DNA from 2 places in the Acinetobacter sp. SW-226 genome. Region 2 is predicted to be linked to the other one. Evidence: predicted binding sites of a transcription regulator. Region 2 holds the regulator's gene; the other holds the start of a gene.

Region 1 (12,171 bases), 1.3 Mb from region 2:
ATATCGACGAAGCTTTAATTCAAAATGAACTTCAAGATTTATTGAATCCTATTATTCAAGAGCTCATCCAATCACATTACTTGCGTGATCGAGCACGTTATTATTTAGAACAGTTTTATTATTCTGACCAAGCACAAGCGATTCTAAAACGATAAAAAAAGCCGCATTATGCGGCTTTTTTCTTTCATAATTTAGAATGCATACTTCAAGCTCGCATAATAAGCTCGACCTGGTTCGTTGTAGGTTTGGTTCAAGTCATTATTACGAACAAGTTGCTCATCAAATAAATTACTCACACCTAAACGACCGCTAAATTGATCTGTAAATTTGTATCCAACATTAATCCCTGCGATACCATAGCTTGGCACACTTTTCGTGTTCATCGTTGTATTACGCGTTTCAGCAAATTGACGTGGTTTTTGGCGACCATATTGGGTATAAACGAAATTCACATCAAATTGATCTGTAATATCATAGTTGAAAATCGAATTAATCGTGTAATTAGGTACAACTGACAAAGGATTTCCAGTGGTTTTATTCACTGAATCCATCATATAAGTAAAGTTGTTTGTCCAATTAATATTACCAAAATCTAAGCTAACACTTCCTTCTAGACCTTGAATTAAAGCCTTTGGAATATTGGTCCACTCTAATAAATGATATGTTGTTGAACCTACGGTTGTCGTTCCAACAACTTCGTCACCTGATGTGATTTTGTTTTTATAATCATTACGGAACCACGTTAAGCTTGCATTCACAATATCTTTTTCAAACTGGATACCCACTTCCTTGTTAATAGAAGTCTCAGGTTTTAAGTCTGCATTTCCAACTAAATAGCAACTTCCCGAAGCCGTTGCTGTGGTGTCAGGACAACCGTTCCCACGTGTAAAGAGTAAGTAGCCTTCTGCATTTTGATACATATTTGGCGCTTTATATGCTCTTGCTATACCACCTTTTAAAGTGAAGTAATCTCCAAGTTTTTGGGTAATGTTTAAACTTGGACTCCAGTTTGACCCAGACTTACTATGATCATCAAAACGAACTCCCAAGACCAAATCTGTTGTATCAGTTACTTTAAAGTTATCTTCAATGTATGCAGAAGCAATTCGTGATTTCATGTGAGTACGATCAGATGGCAACTGGACCAAACCAGAGGCATCTGCTTGTACTGTACTGGTTGCATCGCTAAACTTATCTTCAACCCACTCTGCGCCCAAGGTGAGTGCTTGAGGAAGAAATATATCCAATGGAATATTGGTTTCAGCATTAAAACGTGTGGTATCTAGCACCGACGTTTTTTTATCAAATGAATTTGGACTTCCTTCTGGCCCACCAGCTAGTGACTCAGGAATACGCTTATTTTTAGTTTTATCAAATTGAGCCAATAATTTTGTATCACCCCATGCCCATTTTCCTTCATGGGTTAAAGCATAACTGTCCCGGTACATCGTATTAGTTTCTTTACCTAACAATCCATTGACGTACGCAATGTTGCTAAAGCTAGAATCTGGATTGGTTGCATCTGCATTACTGTTTTGAATATCACCTGTATATTCATTCCCTTGACGACCAAATGAAGTGTCAAGAGTCAAGCTCTGTTGATCATTAATCTGCCAAGCTAAACGCCCTGAGATATCTTTATTCTCAACGCCTTCTCGACCTGCTGCACGACTACCACTTTCTGTCAGTGGGTTGATATCTGCAGCATCCGCATCTGTCTTGTTATAATTTCCATATAAACGATAAGACAATACGTCCTTAATAATTGGACCACTCAAGTTAAAACTTTCTCGATGGCTCGAACCTTCTTTTGAGTTCTCAGGTTGGTTAGTAAATACCTCAACCGAACCATGAACTTCGTTTGTGACTTTTTTAGTTTTAATATTAACAACACCACCCATGGCACCTGAGCCATAACGAGCAGCCGCTGGACCACGCAATACTTCAATAGATTCAATCGCATCTGCAGGCACCCAGTTTGAGTCACCGCGGGTATCACGTTCCCCTCTCCAGCCATAACGCACAGAATTTCTCGAATTCACAGGCTTACCATCAACCAAAATCAAGGTATTTTCTGGCCCCATACCGCGAATATCAATTTGGCGGTTATTACCACGTTGTCCCGTTGCACTATTGCCTGTTAAATTTACGCCAGGCATCCGACGTACATATTCAGAAATATCATTTACAACAGGTAATTTTTCTAAATCTTTATCCGTAATAATAGATGCGCCTAGAGACTGCTTAACCTGTTCCTCAGCCGTTAATACAATCGTTTGTAATTGTGTTGTATCTTTTTCTGCCCCTGTAGTCAGCGATTCATTCGCCATCGCAAATGAACTCATTGCCCCTACAACAGCCAAAGCCAAAGTTGATCTCGTCAGATTTTTACCCATAACGCATACACCCAAATACAAAAGAAGGAGAGATTGTGTAAATTTCGTAGGGTATCTTAACAAATGATAAACATATTGCAATAAATATTGATAATTATTCTCAGTTATATTTTACCTTTAGATAAAATATAACCCCCTAATTTAAGGAGGTTATTTGGTAAAATGGTTTAAAAATTATTTGAAGTACGCGCCTTCTGCCTGCGTATGATCCGTCTGGTCAATAACACGACGTAACTCAGGAATGTGTTGTTGCAGAGTCGTTTCAACACCTTGTTTCAAGGTGACATCAATCGCTGAGCAACCTTGGCAACCACCACCAAATTTCAATACAGCCGTTAAACCATGCTCTTCATCTTCAACAACTTCAACCAATGCACAGTTACCGCCATGACCAGCTAGACCTGGGTTAATTTCAGACTGAAGAATGTAAGTAATACGCTCTTCAATTGATGCATCAGGACCTACACGTGGCACTTTCGAATTCGGTGCGCGGAATGTCAATTGCCCACCAAAACGGTCTTTATTGTAATCAATCACCGCATCCAACAAATATGGAATAGACGGTGTGTCGATATATGCAGGAAAGTCTGGATAATCTTGACGATAATCAGTTGGGATCACTTCTTCAGGCGCGCTATATGCCATACAACATTCAGCACGTGGTGTACCCGGATTTTCAACAAATACACGTACAGCAATACCAGGTGTATTTTGTTTTTCTAATAAATCACGTAAATACTCTTGTGCAGTTGGAGTAATCAATAAGTTTGGAATTTCCTCTGCAACTGCAGTGCTGCTGTTCTCAGTCGACATAACAATCATTTCCTCAAGCTGAAGCTGCTATTTTAACTGAAGATGCGGGGTAATGAAAAAAAATCAACCAAAATTGTCGGATTTATTGTGAAAGTTCATCTTTTCAATCAATTTAATGGCATTATGGCTACAAGTTATTCATTTGTAGAACATCTCAGAAATGTTGCATTTACCTTTTAATCATACAGTTACAATCATTATTATTACTGTCATTATTTCTATGGTGGCATTTTCAAACCAGAATGTCATGAACCGCTTGATTTTTTGGCCACCTGCAATGCAACGTGGACAATACGATCGTTTCATTACCCATGGCTTCATTCATGCCGATGGTATGCACCTTTTGTTCAACATGTTCACGCTGTTTTTCTTTGGTAGCATTATTGAAAGTTTTTACCGCCAATATTTCTATGACTTAGGCTTCGTTTTATTTTATTTGGGTGGTTTAATTTTCGCCATTTTACCAAGTTATTTAAAACATAAAAATGATGTGCGCTGGGCAAGCCTTGGCGCCTCTGGTGCAGTCTCTGCGGTACTATTCGCTTATGTATTGTTTGAGCCTTGGAAGCTGATTTTTGTGTTTTTTATTCCTGTACCCGCGATTATTTTTGCTGTGCTCTATGTGGCTTATAGCATCTGGTCTGGCAAGAAAGGCAACTCCAACATCAATCATAGCGCTCACCTCTGGGGTGCAGCTTATGGCGTAATTATGACTGTCATTTTAGAACCACGTTTAATTCCGCATTTCCTAAGCAAATTGACTCAGCTCCCATTTAGAAACTGGGTTGACAGGCTACATATACCTTGGATCAGGCGATAACACAAATCCAATAACATTTTCGTAGCACAGGCGGACCATGCTTTTAAGATAAGAATCAGGACAATCATGAAAGAGAGAGATTGCAATAAAAATCATATCTATCTTTATCACATTGATGATGTTCCTTACTTTAATCGGCTGTGCTATACAAACATTTGAAAGGCATATCGTCTACAGCCCTGATCATTTTGATTATCCATCTGGTCATGACGATTTTTGCCCATTGTAACCCAGCCTAAAAGATCACTATTCACGCAAAAGTCTACTATATCTAAGGCTTTATATTGCACATACTTTTACACAAATTTGGTATGAAATGCCAAGTGAGAATTCAATTTGGCATAGATAATGTATACAACTGTATATAAATAGCAAATGCCAGTGAGATTTCTTGCATGTCCAATCCCCTAGATGGTCTTCAATTTCCAATTCATCCAAAAACACAAAAAGCCAGCACTTCACGCACTGGAAAAGAAATTATTGCGGAAGCACTAGCTAATGTCGATCATCAAATTGCTGTTGAGGTGTTGGCCGAGAAAAACTGGCGTAAACAATATCCGCGCTATTTTAAATCCTTGGTTGAGTTAGGCATTGCCAATCAAACAGCTCCTATTCAAATTGCTCAGGATGGATTAAACAAGGCACATCATGTTTTTGAATTCTATCGTGACAATCAAAAATATCTTGTTAAAGATGTAATGTCGCTTGAAACAACACCCTTGCATACTATTAAACTCAAAGGTGAAAGCACTGTTCTGCCTGAGTGGTCAGTGCCTTATAAAGGCACACAGCTTAAAGGTGAGAGCTTACTCGCTCAAATCCAAATATGGTTAGAGGCTGGGGTGATTGAACCAAGTCATGCCCAAGCACTGATTGCCTGCGTTGAACATCCAGAATGGTTCGATTTATCTGATCGGACCATGGTGCTTTTTGGCGCTGCATCTGAAGCAGGTCCTCTCACATGGTTATCGCAATGGAAAGCCAATATCGTAGCGGTAGATCTACCCAATCCACGCGTATGGGGCAAAATTTTAGACACCATTCAACATGGCAATGCCACCTTATATGCTCCATCTGTTGAAGCATTGAATGCGGATACGCCTGTTTCAGTGTTAAAGGAAAAGCCCGGCGCAAATCTTCTCACGCAGACTCCTGAGATCGCACAGTGGTTAGCACAAAACCCACATCAGTTAGACTTGGCTGCCATTGCGTATCTGGATGGCGAAAAGCATGTTCGTGTTTCTGTGGCAATGGATGCGATTATGCAATATGTCAGCAAACAGAAAGCGGATACCAGTTTGATGTATATGTGTACACCAACCGATGTTTATGCAGTGCCTGAGGAAGTGATCACAGCATCTGAACAAAAATTTAATGGCCGCTCTAAAACGCAACAAATGCTCAGCAAAAGTATTTCAACGCTTAGTAGACAATACTTCTTTAAGAAAAACTTACATGGTTTAGTGAGCTCAGACAATAATAAAGAATACGGTATTGCCGATTGTTTAGTGGTTGAGCAAGGACCTAACTATGCCTTGGCTAAACGCATTCAGCAGTGGCGCGCAACACTGGCACGCTCACAAGGCCAACGCGTCAGCATCAATATTGCGCCTTCAACTACAACGCACTCTGTCACCAAAAATCCATTGCTTAAAGCAGCATTTAACGGTGCAAGCTTATTTGACGTTGAAGCATTTAAGCCTGAAACAACCAATGCAATTATGGCTGCTCTATGGGTTCATGACCTGCGTAATCCTGAATCTGTAGCGAATCCAGAGGTCAAACTTGAGCATCCTCTAGAACTGATGATGCATGGTGCAAACCACGGCGGACTATGGCGTGTGGCTTATCTGGCAAGAACTGCTCTACCCTTTGCAGCACTATATGGCTTTGCAGCGGACAAGCTCCCACTCGAAAAAGTGTTCGCAAAACGTAAAAAATAAGACTCAAATGCTGCTCTCTTAGGCAGCCATACGGACATAAAACACAACCTCAACTTAGAGACAACCAGTTAAGGAGCCTCCTCTTCATCTCCTTAACTTTTTAACCCTATACTGTGAGGTCTTAGTGTTCCTAAGCTCAATATTGGTCGTTCGTTTATTCCTGCAACGTTTAGGTCTTATTCGCTAAGTAAGAAGTGAAGCATCGTAGAAGTAACATTTTGCGGTGCAATGCGCCCCACAGAAAATCTGTTCAATCTATAGATACGAAACAACTTTGCATTACAAAATAGTCCATTTTGAATGCCAATGACTGCATCTTGCACTACGAATAAATGCAATGCTTTTATTTCTGCTCAAATCGTGAGTAGTGTTAGCGTATATTGAATAAAATCGAGAATTGAAAAGAAAATGCCAGTCAGTTTATGAACTGACTGGCATTATGACTTCAAATAACGTTTTTCTTTACATTACAGATTAAACAAACTGTAGGAACAACCAGAACAAACCACCTGATAAACAGATTGTTGCTGGCAGGGTGAAAACCCAAGCCGAAAGAATGGTTCTGACAGTTGCAAAGTTCAGACCTGACTTATTTGCCACCATGGTCCCTGCAACCGCAGAGTTGAGTACATGGGTCGTCGATACAGGCATACCAAAACCATCTGCCGCAGCAATCGTAGTCATAGCGACTAACTCTGCAGACATACCTTGACCATAAGTCATATGGTTCTTACCAATACGCTCGCCCACGGTAACTACAATACGCTTCCACCCCACCATTGTTCCTAAGCCAAGTGCAAGTGCCACAGCCACTTTTACCCAGTTTGGAATATACTGAAGGAACGAATCGAGGTTACTACGATATTCTTTAACGGTCTTTTTCTCCGCATCAGACATCGCTGGTAATTGATCTGCCTTATCTAAACGTTTGAAAGCTGTCGTACTTAAGTACATATCATTACGTATAGAAGAAACTTCTGCCTCTGGAATATCTTTTAAATCACCATAATGTCCAACACGTTCACCCAAATGATCAGTCAAACTTGCTAATGCAGGTACGACTTCAGGAGTCATTTCTTTAGTTTGAATATATTGGGTAATGACTGCACGGGCTTCTTCATCAGCGATATCGTCATGCTGAGTATAAATTACATTTGCTGTCTGATTCGAAAGCTGTGCAAATGACTGAATGTGCTGTGAATCCAAATTCTTATTTAAAGAATAAGCCAAAGGCACAATACCAATCAAAATCAGCATGATTAAACCCATACCTTTTTGACCATCATTTGAACCGTGTGCAAAACTTACACCCGTACAGGTAAAAATCAAAATAGCACGAATCAGAGGTGGTGGTGGCTTGTTACCTTCAGGTGGTTGAAATAGTTCAAGTTGACGCTTGAAAATTGTTTTAACCAACAAAAATACGATCGCAGCAAAGGCAAAACCGATCAATGGCGAAAACAATAAAGCCTTGCCGACTTTGATCACTTGATCCATGTCTACACCCGAAGCACCACTGCCTGAATGCATCAGGTAGTTCATAATACCCACACCCAAGATTGAACCAATCAAAGTGTGTGAACTTGATGCTGGGATGCCTAAGAACCATGTCCCCAAGTTCCATAAAATCGCAGCAATCAACATGGCAAACACCATGGCAAACCCTGCACCTGAGCTGACATTCATAATCAACTCGACAGGCAAAAGTGCAATAATACCGTAAGCTACTGCACCACTTGCCACCATAACCCCAAGGAAGTTACAGAAACCTGCCCACATTACCGCAACTGGCGCTGACAGTGCATTGGTATAAATCACCGTTGCCACAGCATTGGCTGTGTCATGGAAACCATTTACAAACTCAAAGCCCAACGCAATGAACAATGCCGTCGCTAAAAGGATTAGAGAGTAAAGATTCAGTGCAGGAACATGCGATAAGTCAGCAGAAAGCTGAAAGCCAATATAAATTAGCGTTGAAATAATGACCGTTAAAAACACCGGCATAAAAAATTTCGGCGTAGGTACGTGCACATTTGTCGACTTGACTTGTGTCACGTGCACCTGATCTTGGACAGGAGGAATATTAGAATTCATGCAGACGGCTAAAGAGGATATCAATATCCCCTATTGTTCAATTTAATTGTGACAATTATATGACAAATGCGTGTCACATGAAGCCAATTTTTTCATAATTGATTCATTTTAGACCAGCAGTAAATCGCCTATAGGCCTTGAAAGCACTGTGCTTGCTTAAAATTTAATTTTTCTGTGCTCATTACGCTGAATTATTTTCTTACATTTGGCTGTGTTGTCTGTAACAATCTGCTCAAATCAATCTTTCCTCATCTCTATTTATTTTCATCTATTAACATAGACGCCCTATATTTCACTTTCGTGAAAACTAAAGCTAAATCAGCCTTTTTTATTTGCAATATAGCGAATACCACTTGAATTAAGCATAAATGAATATGCTTTTCTGCTAAAATATTGCACGTTTTGAAAACCTGTTTGTGAGTTTTGAATGTCTACACTTGCCACCTTAAAAGCACTTCTTGCCGAGCGCATCCTCATTATTGACGGTGCAATGGGCACCATGATTCAGCGTCATAAGCTCGAAGAAGAAGATTATCGTGGTGAACGTTTTGCAGACTGGGCATCTGACTTAAAAGGCAACAATGACCTTTTGGTACTGACACAGCCACAGATTATCCAAGGGATTCATGAAGCTTACCTCGATGCTGGCGCAGACATCATTGAAACCAACAGCTTTAATGGCACACGTGTTTCAATGTCAGACTATCACATGGAAGACCTCGTTCCCGAGATCAACCGTGAAGCAGCGCGCCTAGCACGTGCGGCATGTGACAAATATTCAACACCAGATAAACCACGTTTTGTTGCAGGTGTACTCGGCCCAACCTCACGTACCTGTTCAATTTCACCGAATGTAAATGATCCTGCATTTCGTAATATTACTTTCGATGAACTGAAAGAAAATTACATCGAAGCCACTCATGCCTTGATCGAAGGTGGTGCAGACATCATCTTGATTGAAACCGTGTTCGATACCTTGAACTGTAAAGCTGCGATCTTTGCAGTCAAAGAAGTATTCAAACAACTTGGTCATGAACTTCCACTCATGATTTCGGGCACGATTACCGATGCATCAGGTCGTACCTTAACGGGTCAAACCGCTGAGGCTTTCTGGAACTCGGTTCGCCACGGTGATTTACTTTCAATTGGTTTTAACTGTGCGCTCGGTGCAGATGCGATGCGTCCACACGTAAAAACGATTGCTGATGTTGCTGATACTTTTGTATCTGCCCATCCAAATGCAGGCTTACCAAATGCTTTTGGTGAATATGACGAAACGCCTGAACAAACAGCAGCGTTCATCAAAGAATTTGCTGAAAGTGGTTTAATCAATATTACAGGTGGCTGTTGTGGTACAACGCCTGATCATATCCGTGCCATTTACAATGCAGTAAAAGATATAAAACCACGTCAGATTCCTGAAACAAAACCTGCATGTCGTTTAAGCGGTTTAGAACCATTTAACATCTATGATGATTCACTATTCGTGAATGTCGGTGAACGTACCAACGTTACAGGTTCAAAAAAATTCCTACGTCTGATCCGTGAAGAAAAGTTTGCTGAGGCTTTAGAAGTAGCTCAGCAACAGGTCGTTGCAGGCGCACAAGTTATCGACATTAACATGGATGAAGGGATGCTCGATTCGCAAAATGCGATGGTACATTTCCTCAATCTAGTTGCATCTGAGCCAGATATCTCTCGTGTACCGATCATGATTGACTCATCTAAATGGGAAATCATTGAGGCAGGCTTAAAATGTGTACAAGGTAAGCCTGTCGTGAACTCGATTTCCTTAAAAGAAGGTTATGATGAGTTCGTTGAAAAGGCTCGTCTATGCCGTCAATACGGTGCTGCGGTTATTGTCATGGCATTTGATGAAACGGGTCAAGCAGATACGGCTGCACGCAAACGTGAAATCTGTAAACGTTCTTATGATGTTTTGGTCAATGAGGTGGGCTTCCCTGCTGAAGATATTATTTTTGACCCGAACGTGTTTGCAGTCGCAACAGGGATTGAAGAACATAATAACTATGGCGTCGATTTTATTGAAGCTACAGGTTGGATCAAACAAAACTTGCCACATGCCATGATTTCAGGCGGTGTATCCAACGTATCGTTCTCATTCCGTGGTAATGAACCTGTACGTGAAGCGATTCACTCTGTGTTTCTTTACTATGCCATTAAGCAAGGCATGACCATGGGTATCGTCAACGCAGGTCAAATGGCGATTTACGATGATATTCCAAAAGAACTTAAAGATGCGGTCGAAGATGTTGTACTGAACCAAAACCAAGGTGAATCAGGTCAAAACGCAACAGAGAAATTACTTGAAGTCGCAGAAAAGTTCCGTGGTCATAGTGGCGCACAACGTGAAGCTGAAAACCTTGAATGGCGCAATGAGTCAGTAGAAAAACGTCTTGAATATGCCTTAGTCAAAGGGATTACCACCTATATTGATGAAGATACTGAAGAAGCACGCTTACAATCGAAACGCCCTCTCGATGTGATTGAAGGTGCGTTGATGGATGGTATGAACGTAGTTGGTGACTTGTTCGGTTCAGGCAAAATGTTCCTACCTCAAGTGGTAAAATCGGCACGTGTGATGAAACAAGCTGTAGCTTGGCTGAACCCGTACATCGAAGCCGAAAAAGGCAATGCACAATCTAAAGGTCGTGTGTTGATGGCAACGGTGAAAGGTGATGTACATGATATTGGTAAAAATATCGTGGGCGTGGTCTTGGGCTGTAATGGTTATGACATCGTTGACCTCGGCGTAATGGTGCCTGCGGAAAAAATCCTACAAACTGCGATTGATGAGAAATGTGACATCATCGGTTTGTCGGGCTTGATCACGCCATCTTTAGATGAAATGGTGTTTGTTGCCAAAGAAATGCAGCGTAAAGGTTTTACTATTCCTTTATTGATTGGTGGCGCAACCACATCGAAAGCGCATACTGCGGTTAAAATTGATCCGCAATATTCAAATGATGCAGTGATTTATGTTGCCGATGCCTCTCGTGCAGTGGGTGTTGCAACCACCCTACTCTCAAAAGAAATGCGCGGTAACTTTATTGCTGAGCATCGTGCTGAATATGCCAAGATTCGTGAACGCTTAGCCAATAAGCAACCGAAAGCAGCTAAACTCAGCTATGCCGAATCAATCGAAAACGGCTTTAAAGTCGATGCGAACTATGTGCCGCCAATTCCAAATACAATGGGAACACACGTCCTCACTAACTACCCACTTGCAACATTGGTGGAATATTTTGACTGGACACCATTCTTTATTTCTTGGAGCTTGGCAGGTAAATTCCCGAAAATCTTAGAAGATGAGATTGTCGGTGAAGCTGCAACGGATTTGTATAATCAAGCGCAAGCCATGCTTAAAGATGTGATCGAAAATAACCGTTTCGATGCCCGTGCTGTATTTGGTTTATATCCTGCACAACGTACAGGTGCCGATACAGTCAGCGTGTTTGATGAAACAGCGCAGAATGTCACACATACTTTTGAACACTTGCGTCAACAGTCGGATAAAGTCACAGGCAAACCAAACTTATCTTTAGCCGACTTTATTAGCACCTCGAAAGATAATACTGACTATCTCGGTGGTTTCACGGTATCAATCTTTGGTGCAGAAGAATTGGCGAATGAATATAAAGCTAAAGGTGATGATTATTCTGCAATCTTGGTTCAGTCTTTAGCGGATCGTTTTGCCGAAGCTTTTGCCGAGCATTTGCATGAACGTATCCGTAAAGAATTCTGGGGCTATAAAGTCGATGAGACTTTGGGCAATGAAGAATTGATCAAAGAAAAGTATGTCGGTATTCGTCCTGCACCAGGTTATCCCGCTTGTCCTGAGCATTCTGAAAAAGCGGTGTTATTTGACTGGTTAGGTTCGGAAGCAAAGATTGGTACGAAGTTGACTGAACACTTTGCGATGATGCCACCTTCTTCTGTAAGTGGTTTCTATTATTCACATCCTGAAAGTGAATACTTTAACGTGGGTAAGATTTCTCAAGATCAGCTTGAGGATTATGCCAAGCGTAAAGGCTGGACACTGGATGAAGCGAAGCGTTGGTTAGCACCGAATTTAGATGATTCG
Region 2 (12,171 bases):
GGTATATGTTTGGGATCAATACCGATACCTGTATCTTCCACCGTGAAATAAGCTTGTTCACCATTGTCGTGCCAGCCCATGGTCACGGTTCCACCTTTTGGTGTGTATTTGATGGCATTGGTAATCAGGTTACTAAACGCACTGGCCAACTCCATATCAGAACCGATCAAGTCGCAGTGACTGTCAATGTCAAGATTCAGCGTATGACCATAATCAATATTATAGGCATGTGCATCATCATAGAGTTGGTTCATCAAACTAGGCATATCAATGATTTGATTTTTTGCGATCTGCTTGTCGTTTTCTAAGCGTGACAATAACAGTAAATCATTCACCAAGGCATTCATACGTTTGGCTTGGGCTTGCATTTGGTCAAAAGCCCGCTTCCAACGTGGGTTGAGGTCTTCTTGGTCTGTAAAAGTCTCAATATAACCACTGAGTACTGTGAGTGGTGTGCGTAGTTCATGCGAAATGTTATCGACAAAGTCTTTACGCATTTGTTCAAGATTGTGCATGCGGGTCACGTCATAGGCGACCAGTAAGCGACTTTCACCCCCAAATCGAGTCATTTTGACCTGAACATAATGTTCATCAAAGCTGGATGACTTCATTTTTAAGCCGTCTGGTGCAGCATCAATATTATTGTAATAATCCACAAAATTCGGTTGGCGTAATAAAGTCAAAATATTGCGGCCACGATCATTTTGTTCAATGCCCAATAAACGCTCTGCGGCAGGGTTCCACCATTCAATTTGTTGCATGTCATCGACCAGTACCACTGCTTCTTGTAAAGCGACCAAGGATGATTGTGCTCGATCAATCAGTCCGACCATTTCCGCCTGTACGATTCGTTCTTGGCGCTGGGCACGGTAGACATTGAACAATAGTGCTCCCCAAATGCCCCCCAAGTTGGGTGGAACTTCATAGGGACGGTTAGAAATCCAGTCATTGACCAAATACAAAGAGCGCATTTGCAGAATAAAAAAAACGGCAAAGGCAACCGCGATACACGTCCAAAAATAACCAACACCAAAGCCAATCAAGCTCGCAATCAGCAAGAAAAAGGCAAGCAGACGTAAGTCCTGTTTGGCAAAGCCCCATAAACTGCTGTATCGCGTTTTTTTATGTTCGCGTGCAAGTTCTGGGACTGGGTAGGGTTCATACATAAAAGAAAATTAACCTAGAGCGATATCCGCACGTGTAGAGAATCTATAACCTGTACCACGCACTGTTTGTACAAAGCGATCAGCGGCATAAGGCTCAAGCACTTTACGTAAACGACGAATATGTACGTCAATGGTACGGTCTTCAATATACACGTTTCCACCCCAAACTTGGTCAAGAAGTTGAGCACGGGTATAAGCACGCTCAGGATGGGTCATAAAGAACGCCAATAAACGGTATTCTGTTGGTCCCATATCTAGAATATGGTCACCGAAACTCACTCGTTGGCTGACAGGGTCTAAGATTAAGCCATTGGCATCAATTGATTTTTCACCACTGAGGGCATTGGCACGACGTAGAACTGCTTTAATTCGTGAAACTAATTCACGGGTCGAAAACGGTTTGGTCATGTAGTCATCTGCACCAGCATCCAGACCTTGTACTTTATGGTCTTCTTCACCACGCGCCGTGAGCATAATCACTGGAATTTCAGAGAGATTTTCATCACGTTTCAGGCGGCGGCATAGATCTACACCGCTGACCCCGCCAGGCATCATCCAGTCGAGTAAGATCAATGCAGGACGCTGATCCACAATCATTTGGTGGGCTTGTTTTGCATCTTCTGCTTGTAAGCATTGAAAGCCTGCCATATCCAACGAGGTGTGAATCATTTCTCGAATGGGAAGTTCATCATCGACGATTAAAATGTAGTCATCTTTCACAACGCAATATCCTATTGTAGGTAACGGCAGGCCGTTTTAATTTTATGACAGGCTTATTACAAAGATTAATTATGACAGTATCATTGCAAAAAACAGACGATTGATGAAATTTGCAAAAAAATGTGACAAAAAATCGTCATATTTGATTAAAAAATTAATGGAAGTTTAATCTAAAATTTATTTAAAAGTGCAGATGCAATCCAAATTGAGCGTCTTAGATATCTAGTTTTGCACGTGTATTGGGGTCTGAAAAGGTTTCTAAGAGTGAAATAAACACAATACGGCTTGAAGATAGAACCTCTTCAAAGGATTGTTTAAAGCCACTGACCACCCAGCGGATTGCAATTTGAGTCACATAACCATTCAAGCCTGTCGCAACCAGTGAAATTTCACGTTCAGAACGATTAATTTGCGGCATCATCAGCATCACAAAGGCTTGAATCATTCGGTCAAAACGGGTCATGGTTTCATGAATGGTGGCTTGATTATGTAATTCTTGGACCAACATCGCGTCAATATAAATAATCCGTGCCATGCGGGGATTGTCTTTTAGTGTGGTGAGCAAAGCACGTAGTCCAGCATCAATCATTTTATGTGGATCAGATGAGGCTTGCATGATGGCTTGCATGACGTTGTGTTGTAACTCATCAATTAGTTTTAGAAAAATGGTTTGAAACAGTTGCTCACTTTTTTTAAACGATTCATAAAAATAACGTTCGGTGAGTTTGGCTTCATTACAAATATCTTTCACTGTTACAGCAAAAAAACCGTGCGTACCATAGGCTTCGATCCCTGCTTCAATCAGTTTTTCACGACGTAGCTGTTTACGCTCAGAAAGTGATAAGCCTTTGAATTGGCGTTCTTTGGTTTTATTGTGATCGCTGTTTTGTTGTATTTGTTCAGATGCAGTCATCAGGTTTCATCGCCCTATTAAAGCCAAGATTTGCTGTAGTTTAACAATAAACAAGTTCTGTACCTATGCGTAAGCAAAGATCTTTATTGGGTTTTCATGGACTTGACACTTTTAGCTATCAAATTTATGACAATTGATATTGTCAATTATAAAAAAAGCATCTACAGTCGATGTACAAAGATAAAGGATAAGCAAAATCTCATGAAGAATTTTAAGAATAAAGTCGCAGCAATTACAGGTGCAGGGTCGGGTATTGGACAACAATTGGCACTTTTATTGGCCAAGGCGGGCTGTCATGTGTCGTTGAGTGATGTCAATGAACAAGGGTTGGCGAAAACAGTTGAATTACTGCAAGGTAGCAATGTACGGGTTACCACGAAAAAATTAGATGTCTCTGACCGTTTGGCGATGAAAGCATGGGCTGAAGAAACGGTACAGAATCATGGTTCAGTGAATATGATTTTTAATAATGCAGGGGTGGCTCTGGGTTCAACGGTAGAAGGGGCATCCTATGAAGAGCTAGAATGGATTGTAGGGATCAACTTCTGGGGGGTGGTCTACGGTACCAAAGAATTTCTGCCGTTTATTAAGAAAACAGGCGATGGGCATATCATCAATATTTCAAGCTTGTTTGGTTTGACTGCTCAACCGACCCAGTCTGCCTACAATGCAACTAAATTTGCAGTACGTGGTTTTACCGAGTCGCTACGCCAAGAGCTGGACATGGAAAACTCTGGTGTGAGTGCTTTGTGTGTGCATCCAGGCGGGATTCGAACCAATATTGCCAATGCTGCCAAAGTGAATGACAGCTTGCGTAGTATCGGGATGAATCCAGACAAGTCTGCACAGACTTTCAATAAACTACTACGCTGCCCACCAGAAGAAGCGGCACGCCAGATTTTAGAGGCGGTGCAAAAAGATAAACGCCGATTATTGATTGGCAATGATGCGAAAACGCTAGATTTGATCCAGCGTATTTTACCGACGGGCTACCAAAAAGTGACCGCTTTTGCGACCAAATTAAGCCAAAGAAAGTCTTAATATCGTGATAAAAAAACCCGCCTTGGCGGGTTTTTTTATGCTTCATTTTTGATGGATATCTGAAAGAATGATGCGTGGCGTGCGTGTAAGCAGGGCAGCAAAAATCCTATTTTAGATGAGCGTTTCAATAGTCTTTTTCTTCCAGACCAATTGATAGTACAGTCCTTGCATAATGCATAAGCTGACAAAGGCCAGTGCATAAGCATACCAAATACCTTGTAGTCCCCACCATTCACTAAACATATAGGCACAGGGCACTTCGATCGCAATAATCGCCACGATATTGATGACCATTGGCATGGTGACTGTACCGCTAGCCCGCATGATGGAGGCAAAAATGGCGCTGGCACCAAAGAATAAAATCGACCACAGTACAATAAACAACAACTGTTGCCCCAACTCAACTACCGCATGGTCAGTGATAAAGAGTGCCATGAGATATTTGGAAAAGAGGTAGGCCAACACCACCAAGGAGCCTGTAATAATGATGTTCATGCTGAGCGCTGTACGCGTGACTTTGGCCAATAACTCGGACTTGCCCGCACCAATGGCTTGAGCACCAAAAATGGATGCGGCAATCGCAATTGAAAGTGCAGGAAATTGAATATAGTTTAGGACTTGGTTGACTGCGCCATAAGCAGCTGTTGCATCTGCGCCGTGACGGTTAACCAGACCAACAATTACAAGGCCTGCCACGGAAGTGGTGATCATTTGAATGCCAGTTGGAATCCCCAAACGCAGAATAATTTTACTCAGTTGACGGTCAAAGCGAATATGGCTGAGCATTTGTGCATCAAGTCTTAGAGGGTGCTGCTTATAGCCCAAATAGAAATATAAAAACACCAAAACAGAAACGAAACCTAAGGTTGTTGCAATGGCAGGTGCAACAATCCCGAGTTTAGGAAAACCAAAATAGCCAGCGATGAGGATCGGTGTGACACAAAGTCCAATCAAAATGGTCATGCCAGAGGCGATGAGTGGCGTGGTGCTGTCACCGACACCACGTAAAATTGAGGTATAAATAATATAAATAAATAATAGTGGGCTTCCAGCCAACATCCATCGTACATAAGGCAAGGATAGGTGCATGACATTTTCATCTATGCCCAAAGCCGATAAAATTGGACGTGCGAAAACTACCCCTAAAAAGGCAATAAAACTGCCTCCAATCAAGGTCATGAATAGCGTAGATCCAACCACTGCACGAACTTTCTCAATATTTTGTGCGCCCCACGCTTGGCCGATGAGGACTGTAGAACCCGCAGAAAGACCAATCACGAATGCCATTAAGCAAAACAGAATGGGGAAGAAAACAGCAACTGCAGCAATCGCCTGTACCCCCATCATCTGTCCGACGAAAACAGTGTTGATGGTTCCAGACAGATTTTGCAGGATATTGGTCGCAATTAAAGGCATCAAGAAAATGAAAAAGGCTTTCCATAGCTTTTGTTGTTGCACCAATGGGTTGTGTGCTGACATAAGTCATCCTGAAGGTCATTTTTATTACATTTTTCAGTCTTACCCTAGCATAGTTCTGTGCTGAAAAACCGATGTATTTCAGTAAGCAAAGGCGAGTTTCGAATAGAGTGTGGCGGTCAAAAAATTAGACTTTCTGCAAAATTTCGGTCGCTTGTGCCAGCGTTTGGTCAGTCTTAGCAAAGCAAAAGCGAATCAGGCGTAGTGCTTCGGGTGCCTGCTGATAAAACACCGAAACAGGGATGCCAACAATGCCATGCTGCTCTGCCAGAAAGTGGCAAAATTCAACATCGCTTAAATCGGGCCGAATGTGGCTGTAGTCCACATTTTGAAAGTAAGTGCCTTGAGAAGGTAGCCATTGAAAGCGTGAGCCAGTTAAACCCTCAATAAAACGATCGCGTTTTGCTTGATAGAATCCCGCTAAGTTTTGAATATGTTCAGGATGTTGTTGCATATAATTGGCCAAAGCCAGTTGTACAGGGGTGACTCCGCAAAAGTTGGCAAACTGATAGACCTGTCGGAATAATTGCATGAGTGCTGGTGCGGCAATGCAGTAGCCAGTTTTCCAACCCGTTACATGAAAGGTTTTGCCAAAGGAACCCACCACCACACTGCGTTCACGCAGTTCAGGAAAAGACAGTGCCGAATAGTGACGTTGACCATCAAATACTAGATGTTCATAGACTTCATCGGACAGGACTAAAATATTGGTGTCGCGAATCAGTTCAATCAGGGTGAGCCAATCTTGCTTGTTCCAAATGGCACCACTCGGGTTATGTGGTGTGTTGATAATGATCAGTTTGGTTTTGGCTGTAATCGCGGATTTGACCTGCTCCCAATCCACCGAAAAATGTGGTGCATGCAGAGGGAGGTGAACGGCCTTACCCCCAACCAAAGCGACACTGGGTGCATAGCTGTCATAACTGGGGTCAAAAATGATGACTTCATCGCCCGCATGAACCACGGCTTGAATGGTGGCAAAAAGGCCAATGGTTGCACCTGGGGTGATGGTAATTTCAGTCATCGGGTCAAGCTGAATCTGATCGCGCTGTGCAAACTGCTGTGCCAGTTGTTCGCGTAATAACCAGACCCCATCGCCCGGAGCATATTGATTGAACCCACTTTGTGTGGCCTGTGCTAAAGCATCCAGCAGTTCAGAGGGGGCTTCGAAGTCTGGAAAACCTTGGGATAGATTTAGGGCATTTAAGCGCTGTGCCATGGCAGTCATGGTGCTGAAAATAGTGATGCCCTGTGCGGGTAGTTTGGATGTAGGTAATTGAAGCATAAATCTTTATAAGTATTTAAATATTCATCCAAAATAGCACAGTAGGCCACTTTTTCTTATGCAAATTTTGCATGTAGGGCAGGGGTGAAGCATGCATTTTTGTGGATTGCTTTTATAAGAGCAGTTCAACCGCCGCGCGAATAATCCCCAGCGCTAAGCCAATAAATGCACCGACCACCACGCCATTGACTCGAATCATGTGTAAGTCACCACCAACTTCATTTTCGATTTTGTCGATCATGACACTGGAGTCCCATTCGTGGATGCGTTCACTGATAAAACGAATCACTTTTTCACTGTATTGATCGCTTAGATTGACTGCAATGCCGCTTAAACGCTGATTGAGTAGATCTCGTACAGCTTGATTGGAGATGATATTTTCACCAATCTGTTGAATGGATACACGGATGTTGTGTGCAATGCCTGAGTCGGTTTTTTGTAGATCTTGTTTTATGGCATCACATAAAATGGCGACGGCACCACTAATAAAATTCAGAACTTGTGGACTATCCAATAGAGCATCTTTGGTTTGGTTCAAGCGTTGGCTGGCTGTACTGTTGGCATCTGCCAGTTCGAGCATGAGTTCATGTCCCATCGCTTCAATTTTTTGACGCCATGGATGTTCTGGATCTGCCAGCATTGACTCTACTCGTTGAATGAGTGAGTCAATGGTTCTTTGCTGAACATCTATCCCAATCCAACTGGCTCCTTTGGCCAACTTCCAGACGCCGAGTTCTTTGAACAAGGTTTGAGTCAGCTCGCGACTTTGTTCAGGGTGTTGGGTCATCCAGTCATGTGCTAAATCGAGGCCACGTTGTAATACATCCTGATGGAAATCATTTTCCAGTACGGCGCGTAGCATTTCACTGGCCAAATGATTAACTTGGGTATTACGCACCCATTGCACGCTATTACTTTGAATAAAACGGCCAATTTGTTCTTGCCCCACAAACTCAAATACTTTAGGCACGGTTTGTTGAATCACTTGGGTGATTTGTAGATTGTTTTGCGGGTTGGCGAGCCATTGACCCACTGCCAAAGATAGGTCGGTACTTTGTAAGCTTTTTTCCACCACTTGGGGTGAAAGAAAATTCTCTTGTACAAAACGCCCCATGGATTCAGCAATCCGTGCTTTGTTACGAGGGATGATTTCGGTGTGGTCGCGCAAAAACTTTGGAATGGGCATTTTCCCAAAAGGGTTACGAAACAGCACAGTAATCGCATACCAATCTGCTAAACCACCGACCACACCTGCTTCAGCAGATAACATCAAAATATGAATGATCCACACTTTGTCTGTCGGGACAAACTTAGCAACCACCATCAGCAAAAGCCATGTCACGACTGCAGTGATGAGAGCAATAGTGGCAAAGCGTTTACTGCGTTGTAGGTTAGAAGACGTCGTTTGTGTTTCATTCATAGGCGAACTCTATGTCTTACTTTGTTTTGGTTGTGGGCGCTGGCGTTGTGGGTTCAGGTGGTGGCAAAACCTCACCTGTTGGGCTTAGGCCATACTTTCCACCCAATGACTGTAAAATCAGCGTGGCGTCAAAGGCATCACTTGGTGCCGATTTTTGGTCTTTAAAGCATTGAATGCTGTATGACACTTGTACAGGATCAATGTTTACAAGACGTGGTGTGTCATAGAATGGGTCGGGCCAGAAACCTGGGTGGCGTGAGTAATAGCCGTAGGGATAATAAGGCATTGGGTTAGAGTAAACCACGGCCTGCCTTGGTGCTTGATTCTGGTTGCTTGGGTCATTCAACACTTTAAAGAAGCGATAACCATTTTGTACGGTGGTTTGTGCGGCTTTAACCAACGTGATTTCTTCAGCTGTACCATGGCTCATATTGGGACGTGCTTGAAAGCTGATTCGGTAGGTTGAGCTATTTAAAGGTGTGTTACTAAAGCGCCCCAATTGGTCGAAGGTTAAGGGTTTTGAGGGGGTAGAGGCACAACCCACTAAACTCAGACTAGTGGCCAATGCGCAGGCAATTAAAATTTTTGTCATGAGGTAGACTCCTTAGCACAGAGGGAGAAACCGAACAGTTAAAAATGGCTGTTGGGTTGCGTCAAAAATTCCAGTTCTTCTTGGCTTGAGTTACGTCCAAGGATTTGATTACGATGAGGATAACGTCCAAAACGGTCAATAATGACTTTGTGACGTTGTTCAAAGTCGAGATTGATCGGATTACCCAAGTCTTGGAACAATTTTAAAGCATATTGATGAATAAGTTTTGATTCACTATGCATAAAAGGCATATATAAAAAACTGCGTTGCGTCGCTGATAATTCGATATCTAATTTAAGTGAAATCGTTTCTTGTGCCAAAGTCAAAGCCAGTGCATCTTGAGCAAAGGCCAAAGGGCTGTTGCGATACATATTTCTCGACAGTTGATCGAGTACAATAATTTCAGCCAAACGTCCTTCAGCGCTACTGCGCCAAGACCAGAGCTCAGCATGTATGGCTTGCTCATGAATGCTCTTAAATTTTTCTTCGATCAGGGCATCAAAGGCATCATTTTGGCTAAACCACCAAGTTTGGTGTTGATGATCAAACCAAAAGTCTAAAATTTCTTGATAATTCATAAAGTTTACAATTCTTTAGCATTTATTCTTCAATAGAATCACACTTTTGACATGTCTAATAGCGTAACTTTGTGATAAATATTTTCCGAAAAATAGAACAGATGGTTTACTTGAAAATAGGACTGGGTGTAATGTGCCGAGTTAAAATCACGTTATACTGATTTAAACTGATGATTTTATTTTATTCGTCGTGGTCGTTGTTTCTTCCAAAAAGTGAGATTGTAATGGGTCAACCCGCATCTAAATCTACAGCTGTGTTACCGACTTGGTTCAATTCATCACTTTTGCAAGGGATGTTACGCGGAATTGAGCGTGAAAGTTTGCGTATGCAAAGTAATGGCTTTTTATCTCAAGCTGATCATCCCCAAGCTTTGGGTTCTGCACTGACGCACCCACACATCACGACAGATTATTCAGAAGCGTTATTAGAATTTATTACCCCACCACAGCCGACTATTACTGAGGCCTTGGATTATCTAAAAGATATCCATACGGTGGCACATCGACACTTGGAAAGCGGTGAAAAATTGTGGCCCTTGTCAATGCCTTGTATGTTGGATGACGATGACGAAAAAATCCGTCTCGCTCAATATGGCACATCTAATATTGGAAAGTTTAAAACCCTATACCGTCATGGTTTAGGTGTTCGTTATGGGCGACGGATGCAAACCATTTCAGGACTGCACTATAATTTGTCCTTTCCCGATCAGCTGTTTGAACAATTACAACATCATGAGACAGATGAAGCGCTGAAAGCCTTGTCTGCACAGGATTATCGCAGTCATCGTTATTTTGGTTTGATCCGCAACTTTATTCGTCTCACGCCATTGGTGATGTTCTTGGTCGGGGCAAGCCCATCGGTCTGCCAGTGTTTTATGACAGGACGTGAACACCACCTATTGCCGTTGTTGCGCGGAACCTTATATTTGCCCTATGCAACTGCTCTGCGGATGGGACGTTTTGGTTATCAAAACTCAGCACAAAAGCAACTCGGGATTCATTATAACAATATCGACGGTTATCTCGAAGGTCTACAAAAAGCAGTCAAAACAGCTTATGCACCGTTTAGTCGTTTAGGCCTCAATGATGCGCAGGGCGAACCGATTCAGATTAATGATCATGTCTTGCAAATAGAAAATGAGTACTACAGTTTGGTACGTCCAAAGCAAGTACCACAAGCAGGGGAAACACCGTCCCAAGCGCTAAGTAATCGAGGCGTTGGTTATGTCGAGCTTCGCGCGGTGGATATCAATCCGTATAGCTCGATTGGAATCAATGAAGATACCGCTGGTTTCTTAGAAGTGCTGGCACTGTATTGCTTACTGTTAGATAGCCCAGAACTTTTGTCCGCAGAGCAAGATCAAATCGAGAAAAACCAAGCGGAAGTGGTCAATCGTGGGCGCGCACCGAATGCCGCAATTGCTGTGGGTGAGCAATCGTTCCCAATAGAAGCATGGAGTCAGTCTCATTTAGAGGCTATGCAAGAACTGGTTGTGTTGTTAGATCAGTGCTATGACACCACACTCTACAGTAAAGCAATGACAGTCATGCAACAGAGAGTGGCCGAAGTTGATGATACTTTGTCGGCGCAGATGATCGAAGATACTTTGGAAGCGGGTGGGACATGGGGCTTTGGTAGCCAAATGGCCGCACAACATGCATCAAGTTATGAGCGTCATCAGCTGAGTGCAGAGACATGGGCTTATTTTGATGATTTGGCTACGGTATCTTTACAACAGCAAGCACAATTAGAGCAAGACAGCCAACTGAGTTTTGAGCAGTATCTTGCACAATTTAGATAAAAAATTAAGAGGATTAACCATGCAATGGAGTTATCGCTTCGTGAGTGGTGTGTTGGTTTTAGCCAGTATTATTGGTATGGCCTTTGCCTTGTATTTAGAGCATGGCCCTGCACAGTTGAACCCTTGCCCACTCTGTGTGTTCCAGCGTGTGGGACTGATTGGACTTGGGTTAATTTCACTGATTGCCTTTTTACATAACCCGGCATCAAATGGTTTTAAACGTTTTTATACGTTTCTTGGTAGTGTATCGGTCTTATGGTCTGCAGGTGTGGCAGCACGTCATGTTTGGCTACAAAACTTACCACCTGATCAAGTGCCGAGTTGTGGGCCAGGTCTGGATTATTGGTTAGACACCTTGCCTTTGCGTTCAGTGTTTGAACAGGTACTGACAGGTTCTGGTGAATGTGCACTTGTAGATTGGACGTTCTTGGGTCAGTCTTTACCGGTATGGTCTTTGGTGTTTTTTGTGGCACTGGCGTTGATTAGCTTGTGGCAGCTGTTCCGTAAATATCCGAACCACGCAAAGAAAAAATAATAAAGATAAAAAAGCCAACGTCATGTTGGCTTTTTTATGAGCTGTATGAGGGGCTTAGGTCAGCGCAATACCCTCAAAATCATCCAGCCCAACCATGTATTCATGCACCTGACCATATTCCGTTTCAGTTGGATTTGGATAGAACCAATGTACGATTTGCTCTGCCACACTGGCATGGGTATGCAGTTCAAAATGGTTTAAGCCATAGAAAATCGCTTTATGCGAATCAGGCACTTTCAATTGAAAGCGTGGATTCATGTGTTCGCCTAAAGCACTTTTTACACTAACTAGATAATCGCCAATCACATTCAGCGCGCGATATTTGCGCTTTTCAAATTCAATCGTACCTGCGATCAAGAATGTATTGATATGTGAGGGCAATGGGGCAGGTTTACGGTTGTCATCAACTTGACCAATACGTGCTTCATTGTGCTCCCAGTCGTCATCACGCACACTGCCATGACGCAAGTCTAGAATGCCATTACTGCGAATATTGACGACATGCCCGATAATTTTGACAAATGGGAAACGCCCGAGTTTATCTTGTAAATGAAAGCCAAAGCGTTCTAAAACTGCGCCATGGTGTGGAGAACCGATACAGACCATGTTTTCCACTACATGAATCCAGCTTTGCATATTCTGT

What was found. Region 2 encodes PhoB, which activates phosphate uptake and scavenging genes when phosphate is short. Its sites were predicted from a motif close to TGTCATNAANCTGTCATAA; they were not measured.
Region 1: a site for PhoB is predicted at 8,113-8,131, ahead of ACZ8ZH_RS12445 (inorganic phosphate transporter). Genes of this name have one in related genera too.

The regions. Positions count from the first base shown of each region.
Region 1 covers NZ_CM145752.1:2,600,000-2,612,170, forward strand. Annotated here, with positions in the region: gene ACZ8ZH_RS12420 (hypothetical protein) at 1-155, shown strand, start outside; gene ACZ8ZH_RS12425 (FepA family TonB-dependent siderophore receptor) at 192-2,396, opposite strand; gene nfuA (Fe-S biogenesis protein NfuA) at 2,571-3,209, opposite strand; gene ACZ8ZH_RS12435 (rhomboid family intramembrane serine protease) at 3,370-4,029, shown strand; gene ACZ8ZH_RS12440 (hypothetical protein) at 4,425-5,972, shown strand; gene ACZ8ZH_RS12445 (inorganic phosphate transporter) at 6,447-8,066, opposite strand; gene metH (methionine synthase) at 8,494-12,171, shown strand, end outside.
Region 2 covers NZ_CM145752.1:93,414-105,584, forward strand. Annotated here, with positions in the region: gene phoR (phosphate regulon sensor histidine kinase PhoR) at 1-1,166, opposite strand, end outside; gene phoB (phosphate regulon transcriptional regulator PhoB) at 1,176-1,886, opposite strand; gene ACZ8ZH_RS00380 (TetR/AcrR family transcriptional regulator) at 2,101-2,799, opposite strand; gene ACZ8ZH_RS00385 (SDR family NAD(P)-dependent oxidoreductase) at 3,001-3,840, shown strand; gene ACZ8ZH_RS00390 (MATE family efflux transporter) at 3,952-5,319, opposite strand; gene ACZ8ZH_RS00395 (methionine aminotransferase) at 5,444-6,601, opposite strand; gene ACZ8ZH_RS00400 (DUF445 domain-containing protein) at 6,714-8,021, opposite strand; gene ACZ8ZH_RS00405 (CC0125/CC1285 family lipoprotein) at 8,038-8,613, opposite strand; gene ACZ8ZH_RS00410 (DUF924 family protein) at 8,652-9,191, opposite strand; gene gshA (glutamate--cysteine ligase) at 9,416-10,993, shown strand; gene ACZ8ZH_RS00420 (disulfide bond formation protein B) at 11,013-11,528, shown strand; gene ACZ8ZH_RS00425 (PGAP1-like alpha/beta domain-containing protein) at 11,583-12,171, opposite strand, start outside.